Regions from separate parts of the Synechococcus sp. R65.1 genome, predicted to be linked through region 2. Evidence: predicted binding sites of a transcription regulator. Region 2 holds the regulator's gene; the other holds the start of a gene.
What was found. Region 2 encodes NtcA, which controls nitrogen genes in cyanobacteria. Its sites were predicted from a motif close to GTANCNNNNGNTAC; they were not measured.
Positions count from the first base shown of each region.

Region 1: a site for NtcA is predicted at 3,184-3,197, ahead of glnA (type I glutamate--ammonia ligase). Genes of this name have one in related genera too.

Region 1 covers NZ_JANSHU010000008.1:84,226-91,720, reverse strand. The annotation lists gene purL (phosphoribosylformylglycinamidine synthase subunit PurL) at 1-1,577, shown strand, start outside; gene trxB (thioredoxin-disulfide reductase) at 1,586-3,004, opposite strand; gene glnA (type I glutamate--ammonia ligase) at 3,288-4,712, shown strand; gene NW814_RS05555 (hypothetical protein) at 4,977-5,516, shown strand; gene NW814_RS05550 (SDR family oxidoreductase) at 5,583-6,311, shown strand; gene recR (recombination mediator RecR) at 6,539-7,138, opposite strand; gene NW814_RS05540 (YbaB/EbfC family nucleoid-associated protein) at 7,143-7,472, opposite strand.
Region 2 covers NZ_JANSHU010000016.1:1,494-8,988, forward strand. The annotation lists partial or broken gene NW814_RS07855 (M61 family metallopeptidase) at 1-294, opposite strand, end outside; gene ntcA (global nitrogen regulator NtcA) at 469-1,140, shown strand; gene leuB (3-isopropylmalate dehydrogenase) at 1,173-2,288, opposite strand; gene petD (cytochrome b6-f complex subunit IV) at 2,435-2,947, opposite strand; gene petB (cytochrome b6) at 3,015-3,662, opposite strand; gene NW814_RS07880 (S41 family peptidase) at 3,883-5,142, shown strand; gene NW814_RS07885 (phycobiliprotein lyase) at 5,238-5,792, shown strand; gene NW814_RS07890 (hypothetical protein) at 5,802-6,323, shown strand; gene NW814_RS07895 (hypothetical protein) at 6,429-7,495, shown strand, end outside.

The sequences.
Region 1 (7,495 bases), on a different contig from region 2:
TCCTCGGCAAATGTCTCATCGAGGCCTGCCTGGAAGCCTTTGCCACAGGAGCAGTGGTGGCTGCGCAGGACATGGGCGCTGCCGGGATCACCTGCTCCACCGCGGAGATGGCGGCCAAGGGAGGGGTGGGGATCCGCTTCGACCTCGACCGGGTGCCGGCCCGAGAAAGCGGCATGGAAGCTTGGGAGTACCTCCTTTCGGAGTCCCAAGAGCGGATGCTGCTGGTGGTGCAGAAAGGCCGGGAAGCAGAGGTCATAGAGATCTTCCACCGCTGGGGCCTGCAGGCCAGCGTGGTTGGGGAAGTCATTGCCGAGCCGCTGGTGGAGATCTGGCACCAGGGATCCTGCGTGGTGCGAGTGCCGGCGCGGGCCTTGGCGGAGGATACCCCTGTATACGTCCGTCCCGTGTTGCCAGAGCCGCCAGAGTATGTGCAGGCAGCCTGGCAATGGGATCCCAGTACCCTTCCCCCCTGCGACCGGCAAGGGATCCACCTACCCCAGGAAACGCTGGCGTGGGAGCAGGTGCTGCTACAGCTTTTGGCAAGCCCCACCCTGGCCAGCAAAGCCTGGATCTATCGCCAGTACGACCACCAGGTGCAAAACAACACCGTCCTTTGGCCGGGACAGGGAGATGCGGCGGTCATCCGCATCCGCCCCCAGAAATTTGGCGTAGGCGAAGTGCCACCCCTGCAGGCTTCCCGCAAGGCGATTGCCGCCACCGTAGACGGCAATGGTCGCTGGGTGTACCTGGATCCCTATGAGGGGGCCAAAGCTGCGGTGGCCGAAGCCGCCCGCAACCTTTCCTGCGTGGGGGCAGATCCCTTGGCCGTAACCGACAACCTTAACTTCGGCAACCCGGAAAATCCGGTGGTGTACTGGCAGTTGACCCTGGCCTGTCGGGGGATTGGGGATGCCTGCCGCACCCTGGGCACGCCGGTAACCGGGGGGAACGTCTCCCTCTACAACGAGAAGGGATCCCAGGCCATCTACCCCACTCCTGTCATCGGCATGGTGGGTCTCATTCCGGACTTGAAATTCATCTGTGGCCAGGGGTGGCAGCAAGAAGGGGATCTCATCTACCTCTTGGGATCCCAGGCCGTCGCCAGCCTGGGGGGAAGTGAGTACTTGGCGGTCATTTACCAGAAAGTTACAGGCCGGCCCGCGCCGGTGGATCTGGAACTGGAAAGGCAGGTGCAAGCAGCCTGCCGCCACGGCATCCGGCAGGGGTGGGTGCGCTCCGCCCACGACTGCAGTGAGGGGGGACTGGCCGTGGCGCTGGCGGAAGCCTGCCTCAGCGGCGGACGAGGGGCCAAGATCTGGATCCCCTCTCCGTCTACCCGTTGGGATCTAGCTCTCTTTGGCGAGGGATCCAGCCGCATCCTCGTTTCCGTCGATCCAGCCCAGCACTCTCCTTGGGAAGCCTACCTAGAGTCGCAGCTTCCCCGCCAGTGGCAGCTTCTAGGACAGGTGGGCGGGCCAGCGGATCCCTTGGTGGTGACTACTGCAGAAGGGGATCCCGTGTTGTCGGTCTCTTTGGCAGCTCTACAGGCCGCCTACTCCAGTGCCTTTGCCGACTAGCTGGTAGACTAGGCTGATTCGGACAAGTTGGCCTGGATCACCTCGCGGTAGTGGGACTTGGGCTTGACGCCCACCACCTGGGCCACCAGCTCCTTGTTTTTGAAAAACTGCACCGTTGGCGTACAGGTTACCCCGCCGGCCTCGGCAATCTCCGGCTCCTTCTCGATATCGATCTCCACCACGTGCAGCTTGTTGGCAAACTCTTCGATGACCTTGTTCAGGATTGGCTTGAGGGCATGGCAAGGGGTACAGGTGGGAGCCGTGTACTTGACCATCAGCAGGCGATTGCTCTCATGGTAAAGCCGCCGCAGGGCATAGCCCCCTTCATGGCAAGTTTGGTTGAAGTCGAGGTCCTCTTGCACCTCCTGCTCAAAACCGGCCTCCTCGACAGCAGAGCCTCCCGCAGGCTCTACCTCGATAGCAGAAGCGAGTTCCGGCTGGCTCGGCGGGACAACGGGATATTCCTGAGCTAGACCTCGCTCCGAGAGCCAGCGCTCCGCCAGCATGGCCGCCATACAGCCGGTGCCGGCAGCGGTGATGGCCTGACGAAACTCGTGATCTTGCACGTCCCCAGCGGCAAATACCCCCTCCACACTGGTGGCTACAGAACCAGGGCGGGTGACAATGTAGCCAGCTTCATCCAGCTCCAGTTGCCCCTTGAACAAGTCCGTGTTGGGTTTGTGGCCAATGGCGTAGAATACCCCCCCTACCGCCATCTCCTGCAGCTCGCCGGTCTGGTTGTTGCGCACCCTCACGCCAGTCAGGCGCTGGCCGTCGCCCAGAACCTCTACCGCCTCCGTGTGCCAGTGCACCGTAATCTTGGGGTGGTTGAGCACCCGGTCTTGCATGGCCTTGCTGGCCCGCATCTTGCCACTGCGCACCAGCATATGGACATGGGATCCAAACTTGGTCAGGTAGGTGGCCTCCTCACAGGCGGTATCGCCACCGCCAATCACCACCAGTTCCACTCCCCTAAACATGGGCATGGCCCCATCGCAGACAGCACAGGCCGACATGCCCCGGTTCCAGTAGATCTCCTCCCCCGGCAGGTGCAGGCGCTTGGCCGTAGCCCCGGTGGCAATGATGAGGCTGTGGGTGCGCACTTCCCGTTCCTCGGAGCGAACCACAAACGGCCGCTGGCTGAGGTCCACAGAGGTAACATCCTCGGGGTAAAGCTCTGCCCCCCACCGCTCTGCTTGAGCGCGCATGTTCTTCATCAGTTGGGGACCGCTGATGCCCTCGGGAAAGCCCGGAAAGTTCTCCACCTCGGTGGTGGTCATCAGTTGCCCACCCGGGATCCCGCCCACTTGAAACCCCTCGAACACCACCGGCTTTAGGTTGGCGCGCCCAGCGTAAATGGCTGCAGTCAACCCAGCAGGGCCCGAGCCAATAATGACCACATTCTCAACCCGACCTTGGTTTGTCATTGCTCTATCTCCCCTTCCGCAACGGGACTATCAAGTCAAACTCGTAATGACTACGCTTTAACTTAACACGATTCCGCAGCCTCAAGGAGGCCAGGGCTTGTCAGTTTCATTTTCGTTCTCCCGCGGATTGCCGGTGAGCTGCTCTTTGACGAAGGGAAGGCTGGAACCAGGTCATCCTTGTATCAGAAGATACAAAAAGCTGGTGTCGGCCTTTCTAGGATGGGTGAGCGCTTTCGGCCTGTCTTAGTTTCAACCGCAACCCAAGTCAAGTTAGGAGAAAGGCATGGCATCCACCCCACAAGAAGTGCTCCAAATGATCCACGACAACAATATCCAGATGGTGGATCTCAAGTTTGTGGATCTCTTTGGCACCTGGCAGCATGTCTCCTTCCACTCTTCAATGCTGACGGAGCAAGTTTTTAGCGAAGGGCTGCCCTTTGATGGCTCCAGCATCCGGGGCTGGAAATCCATCAACGAGTCGGACATGTACATGGTGCCAGACCCCAAAACGGCCTGGATCGACCCCTTTTTCCAAGTGCCCACCCTCAGCCTCATCTGTAACATCATTGAACCCCGCACCGGCCAGCCCTACAGCCGTTGTCCTCGGAGCCTGGCCATGCGGGCTGTGGCTTACCTGCAATCGACAGGCATTGCCGATACGGCTTACTTTGGGCCCGAGGCAGAGTTTTTCATCTTTGAAGATGTACGGTTTGACCAAACTCAGAACGCCGGCTACTACTTCGTCGATTCCATCGAGGGCCGCTGGAACTCAGGCCGGGAGGAGAAAGGGGGCAACCTGGGCTACAAGCCGCGCTACAAAGAAGGCTATTTCCCTGTGCCGCCCACCGATGCCCACCAAGACCTCCGCACCGAGATGTTGCTAACCATGGCCAAGTTGGGGGTGCCCATCGAAAAGCACCACCACGAGGTGGCCACTGGCGGGCAAGGAGAGCTGGGCTACCGCTTTGCCGACCTGCTCACCTCTGCCGACTACATGATGATTTACAAGTACGTGATCCGGAACGTGGCTCGCAAGCACGGCAAGACGGTGACGTTCATGCCCAAGCCCCTCTTCAACGACAACGGCAGCGGCATGCACACGCACCAGTCTCTCTGGAAAGACGGCCAGCCCCTCTTCTACCAAGAAGGCAACTACGCGGATCTCAGCGAGATAGCTCTCTACTACATCGGTGGCCTCCTCAAGCATGCACCAGCCCTTCTGGCTTTCACCAACCCCACCACCAACTCCTACAAGCGCCTGGTGCCTGGGTTTGAGGCGCCGGTAAACTTGGCCTACTCGCAGGGCAACCGCTCCGCAGCCATTCGGATTCCGGTAACGGGCAAAAACCCCAAGGCCAAGCGGCTGGAGTTTCGCTGCCCAGATGCCACCTGCAACCCTTACCTTGCCTTCTCGGCTATGCTGATGGCTGGCTTGGACGGGATCAAGAACAAGATCCACCCCGGCGAGCCTCTCGACAAAGACATCTACGATCTGGAGCCGGAGGAGCTAGCCAAGATCCCCTCCACGCCCGGATCCCTGCTGGATGCTTTGGAAAGCCTGCAGAAGGATCACGACTTCTTGTTGGAGGGGGGCGTCTTCACTGAGGATCTCATCGAGACCTACATCGAGTACAAGATCGACAACGAGATCAACCCCATTAACCTGCGGCCTCACCCCTACGAGTTCGCGCTCTATTTCGACGCCTGATTCTCATCTAAACCATTAGTTCTCGGCCAAGGCTTTTGAACGGGATCCCTTCTTGCTGGAGGGATCCCTTTTTTGTGCCTGCTCTGGTACTCTGGGTGGGGGTGCTGAGTTTACAAACTCAGGGGGGGTTTGGATGGGATGGTTATAGGTCTTATTATTTTTGTCCTTTTTCTCGTCCTTCTTTTCTTAGGCCCTCTGGCGCTTATCGCCTATCTAGAGAAGAGGCGTCGGGAAGCCTTGGAGCGGGTAGCCAGGAGGTTGGGAATGTCGTTTTCGGCGGAGCTACCCGAAGGGATCCGATCCCGCTTGCTTCAGGCTGGCTTTGAGCTATTCCAACGAGGCGGCGCTCGTTTCTACAACTCGATGTTCAAACGACTGAACGATGGAACCGAAATCGCCATCTTTGACTACAGCTGGAAGGCTTCCAGAGGAAGAAATTATTACTTTTCTGTTTTCTGGGCCTATTGCGAAGACCTACGGCTACCTCATTTTCGGCTGCACCCAGAAGTTCCCTTGTTCCACGACGTTGCTAAAGCTTTTGGCATGCAGGATATCAATTTCGAGAACCATCCCGACTTTTCTCGCCGCTACCTTTTGCGCGGAGAAGATGAGGCTAAGATTCGCCTGCGCTTCCATCCCAGTTTCCTCAACTTCTTGGAGCAGCATCCTCCTTGTTGTGCGGAGGGATTCGGGCCGCAGCTTGTCATTTGGCGGGATGACCCACCGGTGAGTCCAGAAAAAATGGCAGACTGGCTGCGCTTTGGGGAAGAATGGGTGCAACGACTGCGGCTGCGTCGCGTTTAACTCTCTGGATCGTCCCTCAAGGCCACTCCCTGGGTATGATGAGAGGAAGAGTTTAAAAAACGTAACGTGTCTTCCTCATTGTCCCAGGCGGTTGTTCTCATTACAGGGGCCACAGGGGGCATTGGCAGCGCCCTTGTGCCTCTCCTGGCCCAGGCCGGAGCCCATCTGGTGCTGGCGGCGCGGCGAGAAGGGCCCCTAGCCACCTTGGCCGAGAAAGCAGTAGCCCTCGGGGCTGCTTCTGGAGTAGGGATCCCCACAGATGTAACCGACTACGCCCAGGTCGAGGCGCTGGTGACCCAAACGCTGCAGAGGCACGGGCGGATCGATGTGCTAATCAACCTGGCCGGCGCCGGCATCCTCAAACCTGCCCCGCAAATTACCCCCGCTGACCTGGAGCAGATGCTGGCGGTCAACCTCAAGGGCAGCTTCTACACCAGCCAACTGGTGGCCAACGCCATGCGGGAGCAGAAGTCCGGCCATATTCTCAACTTCCCCGGCATTCTGGGTCGCCACCCCATGGCCATGGCCTCGGCTTACTGTGCTGCCAAATTTGGCGTGGTCGGCTTTACCAAGTGCATGGCCGATGAGCTAAAGCGCTTTGGGGTGCGCTTTACCCTGTTTTACTTTGGCGGCATCGACTCGCCCTTTTGGGATCCCATCAGCCTCAAGGTGCAAAGGGACAAAATGCTCAGCCCCGCCACGGCTGCCGAGGCCATTCGCTTTGTCCTCACCCTGCCGGCCAATGCCGTGCCCAATGAGGTAGTGCTGCAGCCAGAGAGCCATCAGTTCCTCTAAAGCTTGCCAAGAGCACCTCCAGGCTAGAGGTGGGATCCCTGCTGGCTAACTTGGCAAGGCCCCTCTTGGCTGGGGGGCTAGAGAGCTACTTGCGGCTATTTGGGCAGGGTGTTTGGCGCCACCACCCGCCTCCCGGAACGCCTTGCCAGCTCTGATCCTATCTAGGAGAGTTTGGATCCTGGGCTTCACCGACTAGCTCCCCAGCCCGTCCTTCCGGCAGCCTGCTGCTACAGCTCCTGCCGCGCTTCCAAGGCTCGGGCCAGGGTAACCTCGTCGGCATACTCCAACTCCGATCCCATGGGCAGGCCAAAAGCTAGACGAGTCATGCGCAGGTTGGGAGCAACCGGCTTCAGGTAATCTTTAACCACATGCATGGTGACCTCCCCCTCTACACTGGGGCTGAGGGCAAAAATGAGCTCCTGGGGCTTCTCCCGCGCCACCCGTGCCACCAGTTCGCGGATGCGCAACTGCTCAGCCCCGATCCCATTCATGGGCGAGATCAAGCCCCCCAATACGTGGTAGAGACCCTTAAACTCGCGCGTTCGCTCTACGGCGATGAGATCCCTGACATCGGCCACCACGCACCAGAGCAGGCGGTCCCGCTGGGGGGAGCGGCAGATCTCGCAGGGATCCTCTGCCGACCAGTTAAAGCAGATGGAGCAGTGCTTAACGGTTTGCTTGGCTTCCAGTAGGGCTTGGGCCAGGGCCTCGACCTCGTGGGCGGGCCTGTTGAGCAAGTGCAAGGCCAGCCGCTGAGCGGTTTTGGAGCCAATGCCGGGCAGGCGCTGCAGCTCCTCGATTAGGCGAGCCAAAGGGCGAGTGTACACAGGATTAGCCCAGCCCCGGCAGGCTGATATTTGCCGTCAGTTCCTCCATGCGTTTGCGCATCGTCTCAGCCGACTGGGTGTAGGCATTTACCATTGCCGTCAGCAGCAAGTCCTCCACCACATCCACTGGCTCCTGGAGGACTTGGGGATCTATGGACACCTTAAGGGGCTCCTGGTTGCCGTTGACCGTCACCTTCACCAAGCCATTGCCGGCCTCGCCAACAATTTCCATTTCTTCTAGCTCTTTTTGCAGCTTTTGGGCGCCGTCGCGCACCTCTTGAGCTTTTTTGAGGGCTTCCTGAATCTTGCCAAAGGGTCCAAAGCCTCGCGTCATGGGATCCTCGTAGTTGAGAGACT
Region 2 (7,495 bases):
CGAACACCCAGGTGGATCGACCTCCCAGGTGTTTTTATCAACCTTTCGCCAGGCCAAAGGGCTCCCCTGCTCGCTCAGGGCCTGAAACTCCTGTACATGGCGGGCATGCTCCCGCACTAGGTAGGATCCCGGCGTCCACACTGGCAGCCGCAGCCGCAGGGGCACCTCTGGTTCCACTTCGCGAATCTGCAGCTCCACCTCCAAGAGGTGACTGGCTGGCTCTGGCATCCGCACCGTAAAGTGCTGGCGGCTAGGGCGAGAAGGGGTGGCAACCTCAGCCGGCGGGATCCCCATACAACCTTCCCTTGTCGCAACAAAGGAACGTAGCTCTGGCTACAAAGATATCCAGGCAGAGTCTCTTAAGTTTAGGGTAGTCTCTGAGTCGTGGGCAGCTCGATCCAGGTGCCCCAAGCTAACCTCTGGGGTTGATCCTAGAGATAAACTGACCTTGAAAGGTTGACAAATCTCGTGGTGGCCGTCGCAGAAAAATCTCTCATTGCAGCTTTTAAGCAGCTAGGAGGATCTCGCCATCCTCCGGTTATCGAGACTTATGAACGCGGCAAGACCATTTTTCTCCCCGGCGATCCGGCGGAGCGGGTTTACTTTTTGGTCAAAGGGGCGGTTAAGCTCTCGCGGGTGTACGAAAGGGGGGAAGAAATTACCGTTGCCCTCCTGCGGGAGAACAGTATTTTTGGTGTGCTCTCCTTCATTACCGGGCAGCGCTCCGACCGCTTCTATCACGCCGTAGCTTTTACTCGCGTCGAGCTGCTTTCTCTGCCCATCGAACAGGTGGAAAAGTCTGTACGGGAGAACGCTGAGCTGGCCATGTTGCTGCTCAAGAGCTTGGCTTCCCGTATCCTGCAGACAGAGATGATGATTGAAACCCTGGCCCACCGCGACATGGCCTCCCGCCTAGTTAGCTTTTTGTTGATCCTCTGCCGCGACTTCGGGGTGCCTGGCCCCAATGGCGTAACCATCGACCTCAAGCTATCTCACCAGGCCATTGCCGAAGCCATCGGATCAACCCGCGTCACCATTACCCGTCTCTTGGGAGAGTTGCGCAAGAAAAACTACATTTCTATCCACAAGAAGAAGATCACTGTCCACGACCCCATCCAGCTTGGCCATCGCTTTGCCTAGGGGGCCAGCCCTCAACGGCTGAGAGACCCCTGCTAGGAGGCGGGCAGCTGAGCCAGGGCAGCCAGGATCTTTTCCCCCATTTCCCGGCAGCCGACCAGGGTCATCCCCTCCGAGTAGATGTCGGCGGTGCGGTAGCCCTGGGCCAAAACCGCCTCGACGGCCTGTTCGATGCGGTCAGCAGCTTGGGGCTGATCCAAGGAGTAGCGCAGTAGCATTGCCCCAGAAAGCACCTGGGCAATGGGGTTGGCCTTGTCTTGGCCGGCAATATCCGGAGCTGAGCCATGGACTGGCTCATAGAGGCCTGGGCCGGTAGCTCCCAGAGAGGCAGAAGGCAACATGCCAATGGAGCCAGTTAGCATGGCCGCCTCGTCGGAGAGGATATCCCCAAAGAGGTTTTCTGTCAGGATGACGTCAAACTGCTTTGGCCAGCGCACCAACTGCATGGCCGCGTTGTCGACATAGAGGTGGGAAAGCTCTACGTCAGGGTATTCGGCGGCAATGGCGGTAACCCGCTCCCGCCACAGTTGCGACACCTCCAGCACATTGGCCTTATCCACCGAGCAAAGCTTGCGCCGTCGCTTGCGGGCCAGTTCAAAAGCTACGCGGGCAATGCGATCCACCTCGGCCTCGCTGTAGGCCATAGTGTTGACGCCGCGGCGGGATCCCTGGGCATCGACGAAGATCCCGCGGGGCTGACCAAAGTAGATGCCGCCGGTGAGCTCGCGTACCACCACCAGGTCGATCCCAGCAACCACCTCCGGCTTTAGGGAGGAGGCCTGCACCAGTTGGGGGAAGATCTTCACGGGGCGCAAGTTGGCAAATAGCCCCAAGCCGGCCCGCAAGCCCAGCAAAGCCTGCTCCGGTCGCTTCTGGCGCGGCAGGGTATCGTACTTAAAGTCGCCAACCGCTGCCAAGTAAACGGCATCGCTTTCCTGGGCCATTTTCAAGGTCTCCGGGGGCAAGGGATCCCCCGTGGCCTCGTAGGCTGCTCCGCCAATTAGGCCCTCCTGCCACTGGAGGGAAAACCCCATCTGAGCGGCAACGGCGTCCAAAACTGCCCGACCCACCTGCATAATCTCAGGGCCGATCCCATCGCCGGCTAGGGCAGTAATCCGATAGGTTTGAGCAGCAGAAGAAGAAACGCTCATGGGCGATCCCCGCAAGAGGAGTGCGTAGCGATATTACCATCCCCTTGCCCACAGGTTTGCCGAAAAGTCCCCTGGGAAAGTTCCCCTAAAAAAAGTGCAGCTTGGCCATCGGCCTGCTGCACCTAGAGTTATCAATATTCGGCTCTCTAGAACAGGCCCAGGGTAACCCACTTGTCCAGCGGCAGAGTGGCGCCAATGCCTAGATACAGGGTTACCAAAGTGCCAATCAAAAACACCGTCGTCGCCACTGGACGGCGCAGCGGGTTCTGGAACTTGTTGACGTTTTCAATGAAAGGCACAAACAAAAGGCCCACGGGAATAGCCAACATCAGGGCAATGCCCAGCAGCTTACTGGGAACAACGCGCAAAATGTGGAACACAGGGTAGAGGTACCACTCGGGAAGAATTTCCAGGGGCGTGGCAAAGGGGTCTGCCGGCTCGCCTACACCCGCGGGATCCATGACCGCCAGACCGACAATCACCCCAATAGTGCCCAGGATAACCACCGGGAACATAAAGAGCAAGTCGTTAGGCCAAGCGGGCTCCCCGTAGGTCATGTGGCCCATGTTCTTCTTCAGCTTGGCCAAAACTTTGGGGTTGTCCAGGTCAACTTTGCGTGTAATAACCTCAGTCGCCAGCGCTTGCTTCGAGACAGGCATAGCAGTTCTCCTTGTCTGGGGCAAAAGGGTTGAGCAAGGGAAAGTAGGGGATCCGACCAGCCCTGGATCACAGGGGTCCAGAAATGCCCTGGCGGCGGATCATCAAAAAGTGCATGGTCATGAAGACCGCCGTCAGCCAAGGCAGGACAAAGGTGTGCAAGCTGTAGAAACGAGTGAGGGTAGCTTGGCCAACAGCCTCGCCACCGCGGATAAGCTGAACCAGGGCATCACCCACCACCGGGATAGCGCTGGGCACTCCCGAGACGATCTTGACTGCCCAGTAGCCCACCTGATCCCAGGGCAGAGAGTAGCCCGTAACCCCGAAAGAAACCGTCAGCACCGCCAAGATCACGCCGGTGACCCAGGTCAGTTCGCGGGGCTTTTTAAACCCACCGGTCAGGTAAACCCGGAAGGTGTGCAGAATCATCATCAACACCATCATGGAGGCGCTCCAGCGGTGGATGGAGCGCAGCAGCCAGCCGAAGTTGACCTGGGTCATGATGTAGTTGACCGACTCAAAGGCCTCGGCCACCGTCGGACGGTAGTAAAACGTCATGGCAAAGCCGGTGGCAAACTGAATGAGAAAGCACACCAGCGTGATGCCGCCAAGGCAATAGAAGATGTTAACGTGCGGCGGGATGAATTTTCCGGTTGCGTCGTCGACGAAGGGCGTAATCTCTAGCCGCTCGTCTAGCCAGTCGTAAACTTTGCCCATGGTACCTTTCTTTCCAATTTCTCGGTATCTCCCCGGCGGGAGAAAGTCACTCCACCGTGGAGGACAGCCCCACCTCAACCAGCACTGTAACACAATTTGTTAACGACTTCCTTAAGTTAGGCTCAGCTCGGGGGCAGGAATCCGCATTCTCGCTGGCAAAACAGGTTTCGATATTGCGTCTTGTTCATATTCCTTAACTTTTCTTAGCGTCTTGCCGTCTATGGTTGCGCCAAAGCCAAGGAAGAGAGAGTGGGGGATCCGCTGGGTTCTCCGCATTCTGCTGCTGGGGTGCCTGCTCTGGGCAAGTTTAGGCACTGATGCCTACCAAGCTCAGGCCAGCCGCTGGGGAGAAGAGCAGCAACTGCTGGCCCAGGCTTGGGCCTATGTGGATCGGGCCTACGTGGATCCGGGGTTTAACGGACAAAACTGGTGGCAGGTGCGGCAGCGTTTTCTGGCGCGGCCCTTGAAGAATCGTCAGGAAACCTATCGGGCCATTGAGGAGATGTTGGCCACCTTGGGGGATCCCTACACCCGCTTTTTGGATCGGGAGCACTACCTCAGTCTGCAGACCTCTACTGCCGGCGAGCTGAGCGGTGTTGGCCTGCAGATTGCCATCGACGAGCAGGGGGCGGTGCGGGTTATTGCTCCCATGGAGGGCACCCCTGCCGAGCGGGCCGGGATCCAGCCCCAGGATGAGATCTTGGCAGTGGATCAGGTGCCAGTGGCGGGGCTGAGCTTGGACGAGGTGGCAGAGCGCATGCGCGGCCCTAGCGGTACAACCGTTAGCCTGCGGCTAAGGCGGCAGGGGCGCATCTGGGAGGTGGAGCTGGTGCGGCAGTCAATCCTCATTAACCCGGTGCGCACAGCTTTCTTTGAGCTGCCCCAGGGATTGGTGGCCTACATCCGCCTCAGCCAGTTCAACGGCAATGCAGCCACCCAAGTGCGCCAGGCTATCCAGGCGGCAGAAGCCCGAGGGGTGCGGGGCTACCTCCTGGATCTGCGCAACAACCCCGGAGGACTGCTGCAGGCGGCCATTGAGATTGCCCGCTTTTGGATCCCCAAGGGCAACATCGTGCTGGTGAAGGATCGCCACGGCATTCTAGAAGGCATTCCTGCCACCGGCGAAATTCTCACCCAGGCGCCGCTAGTGGTTTTGGTCAATCAAGGCAGTGCCAGCGCTAGCGAAGTCTTGGCGGGGGCATTGCAGGACAGCGGGCGGGCGCAACTGGTGGGAACGCGCACCTTCGGCAAGGGGCTGATCCAATCCCTGCTGGAGCTGGCAGATGGCTCAGGGCTGGCCGTGACGACTGCCAAATACCTCACCCCCAACGGCCGCGACATTCACCGCCAAGGGATCCAGCCCGATGTGGTGGTGGGCGAGGGCCCCGTTCCGCTAACGGCAGAAACCCTGGGCGGCCCTGAGGATCGCCAGTTGCAGCGGGCTCTGGAACTGCTGGGGGCAACGGGGATCCCCACCTGAGGCATCTGCTGCAGGGATTGGGGTGCCTGTTTGTCTTCGATTCGGTTTAGGATCGGGCTTGGTGTCAACTCAGCCCTGCTCTCGAGCCCTTTGGCATGAACGCCCTCCACCAGTTTCACCACTTCTTTAACTGCTGTATTGGCGCCTGGCACACCGAGCGCACCTATCACTACCTGGATCGAGGGGAGGTGGAGCGCTCGCGCACCGAGTTCACCATTCGCACCCTCACCCCTGAGCTCAAGGAGAAGGTCCTGGCCGACAACAACTACCCCAACCACGGCGTCGACAGCTTCCTGGGCTTTCACCTTGCCTTTGAGACTGTCTCCGAAAAGGGGGAGGAGGTCGGGCAAGAGCTAAACATGTTGTTTGTGCCCCGGCGAGAGGGCCCCCGCGGGCTGGAAGGCGACTACCTGCGCGATCGCGCCTATGAGGAAGAGCGGCCCATGGTGGCCGACTTCCGCTTTGATCCGGGATCCCTGCAACTGGTGATGACCACCACCTACACCCACGTTGTTTCCGTAGATACCATCACCCTGCTCAACCCCCGCCTGCGCCTGCGGCAGATCCTCAACTACCGGCGCCCACCTCAAGGCCAGCCGCTGCAGGAGGTACTCCTGGTGGGGTTTGGGGTGGAACAAAAGCTGACCTAGGGAGGCTGCGTGGACTCCGAGTCGATCCCGGCCCCAGACTTGCCCTTGCCCCAATACCTGGCCCGAATTCAAGCCAGCTTTGAGCGGGGACAATACCGACAGGCCTTGGAGGAGGCCAAACAGGCCCAAGGCCGCTATCCCCAGGCAGGCCAGCTGCGGCTCTGGCAGGCCTTGGCGCAGGAGGCGCTTGGAGAAACCGAGGAGGCCGTCCGCCTGGTGCAGAGCTTGCTATATAGTCCAGATCCCGAGCTTGCCCAACAGGCGCGCTATGTGTTGAGCATCTGGCAGGCTCCCCGTCTACGCCGCCCAGCGGAGTGGTTGATCCAAATCCCCGATCTCAGCCACCTGGAAGAGGCCAAGCCCGAAAGCCGACTTCTAGTCTATGAACGCCCTCGCCCGCGGGGATCTCGGCCCACGTCCCCCGCTCCCCTCCCTTCCCAGGCCGCTCCCTTGGTGAATACCCAACGGCTGAATTGGGTGTTGATTGGAATCCTCTCGGCCTTGCTGGCAACCCTGGCCTGGCTGCCCTAGCTTAGCGGCTGCCAAGAGGGAATCCTCTCGCCGATGCCCAGCACAGGAGAGATACTGGAAACAGGGAGCTGGCGGGTTAACAGCAGGCAGAAGCGGAGGTTGACGGTGGCGGCACAGACTTTGGTTATGGAGGCAGTAGAGCGGCTGGGCCTGCGGGTTACGTTGGGAGACATCGCCTCCACCACAGGCCTGGCCTTAGAGGAGGCCAAGCAAGAGCTGCTGCAGTTGGCCCAAAAGGCAGGGGGGCATCTTCAGGTTTCGCGGCAGGGAGAGATCGCCTACGTTTTCCCGCCAGACTTTCGCAGCATTCTCCAGCGCAAGGAGCAACAGGACCGGCTGGCAGCCCTGCGGCGCCGGCTTTGGGGAGGGTTTCTCTACGGCCTGCGCATTTCCTTTGGCATCCTGCTGGTAGTGTCAATTGTCCTCATTACTCTGGCCCTGATGGCTCTGCAGAGCAGTAGGAGTAGCCGTGAGGAGGATAGCCGCAGCCGCTCGGGAGGGGTGGGGCTCTTCTACGTTCCCGACCTGTGGGTAGGCAACCCCTTCTGGGGTCCCTACGAGAGCTATTCCGGTCAGGCGCAACCCCGACAGGAAAAGTCGGAGATGAACTTTCTCGAGGCGGTCTACAGCTTCCTGTTTGGCGACGGGGATCCCAATGCCAACCTGGAAGAAGAACGCTATGCCCTCATTGGCCAGCTCATCCGTGCCAATGGGGGAGTCATTGCCGCCGAGCAGGTGTTGCCCTACCTGGATGTGGAGCCGGGATCCCCCGCCCTGGAGTACGAAGACTACATGCTGCCCATTTTGCTCAAGTTTGACGGCCAGCCGGAGGTAAGCGAGGAGGGGGATATCGTCTATCGCTTTCCAGAGCTGCAGGTAACGGCCGCCGAAGGCCCACGGCAGCGGTTTCCCGAGGTGTTGCAAGAAAAACCTTGGGTGTTTAGCCGCGCCACCCCTGGGCAGCTGGCCCTAGCCGCCGGCTTGGGTGTGCTCAATTTCTTCTTGGCGGCCATTCTCTATGGGGCGCGGGAGGAGGTGGCCGCTGCCGCTGGGAGCAATGCCTTTTTGGCGGCTATCTACCCACTGATTGGATTCCTCTTCCTCTACGGCACGCTGTTTTTGGCCGTGCCCACGGTGCGTTGGTTGACCTTGCAATTCCGCAACCAGGGAGT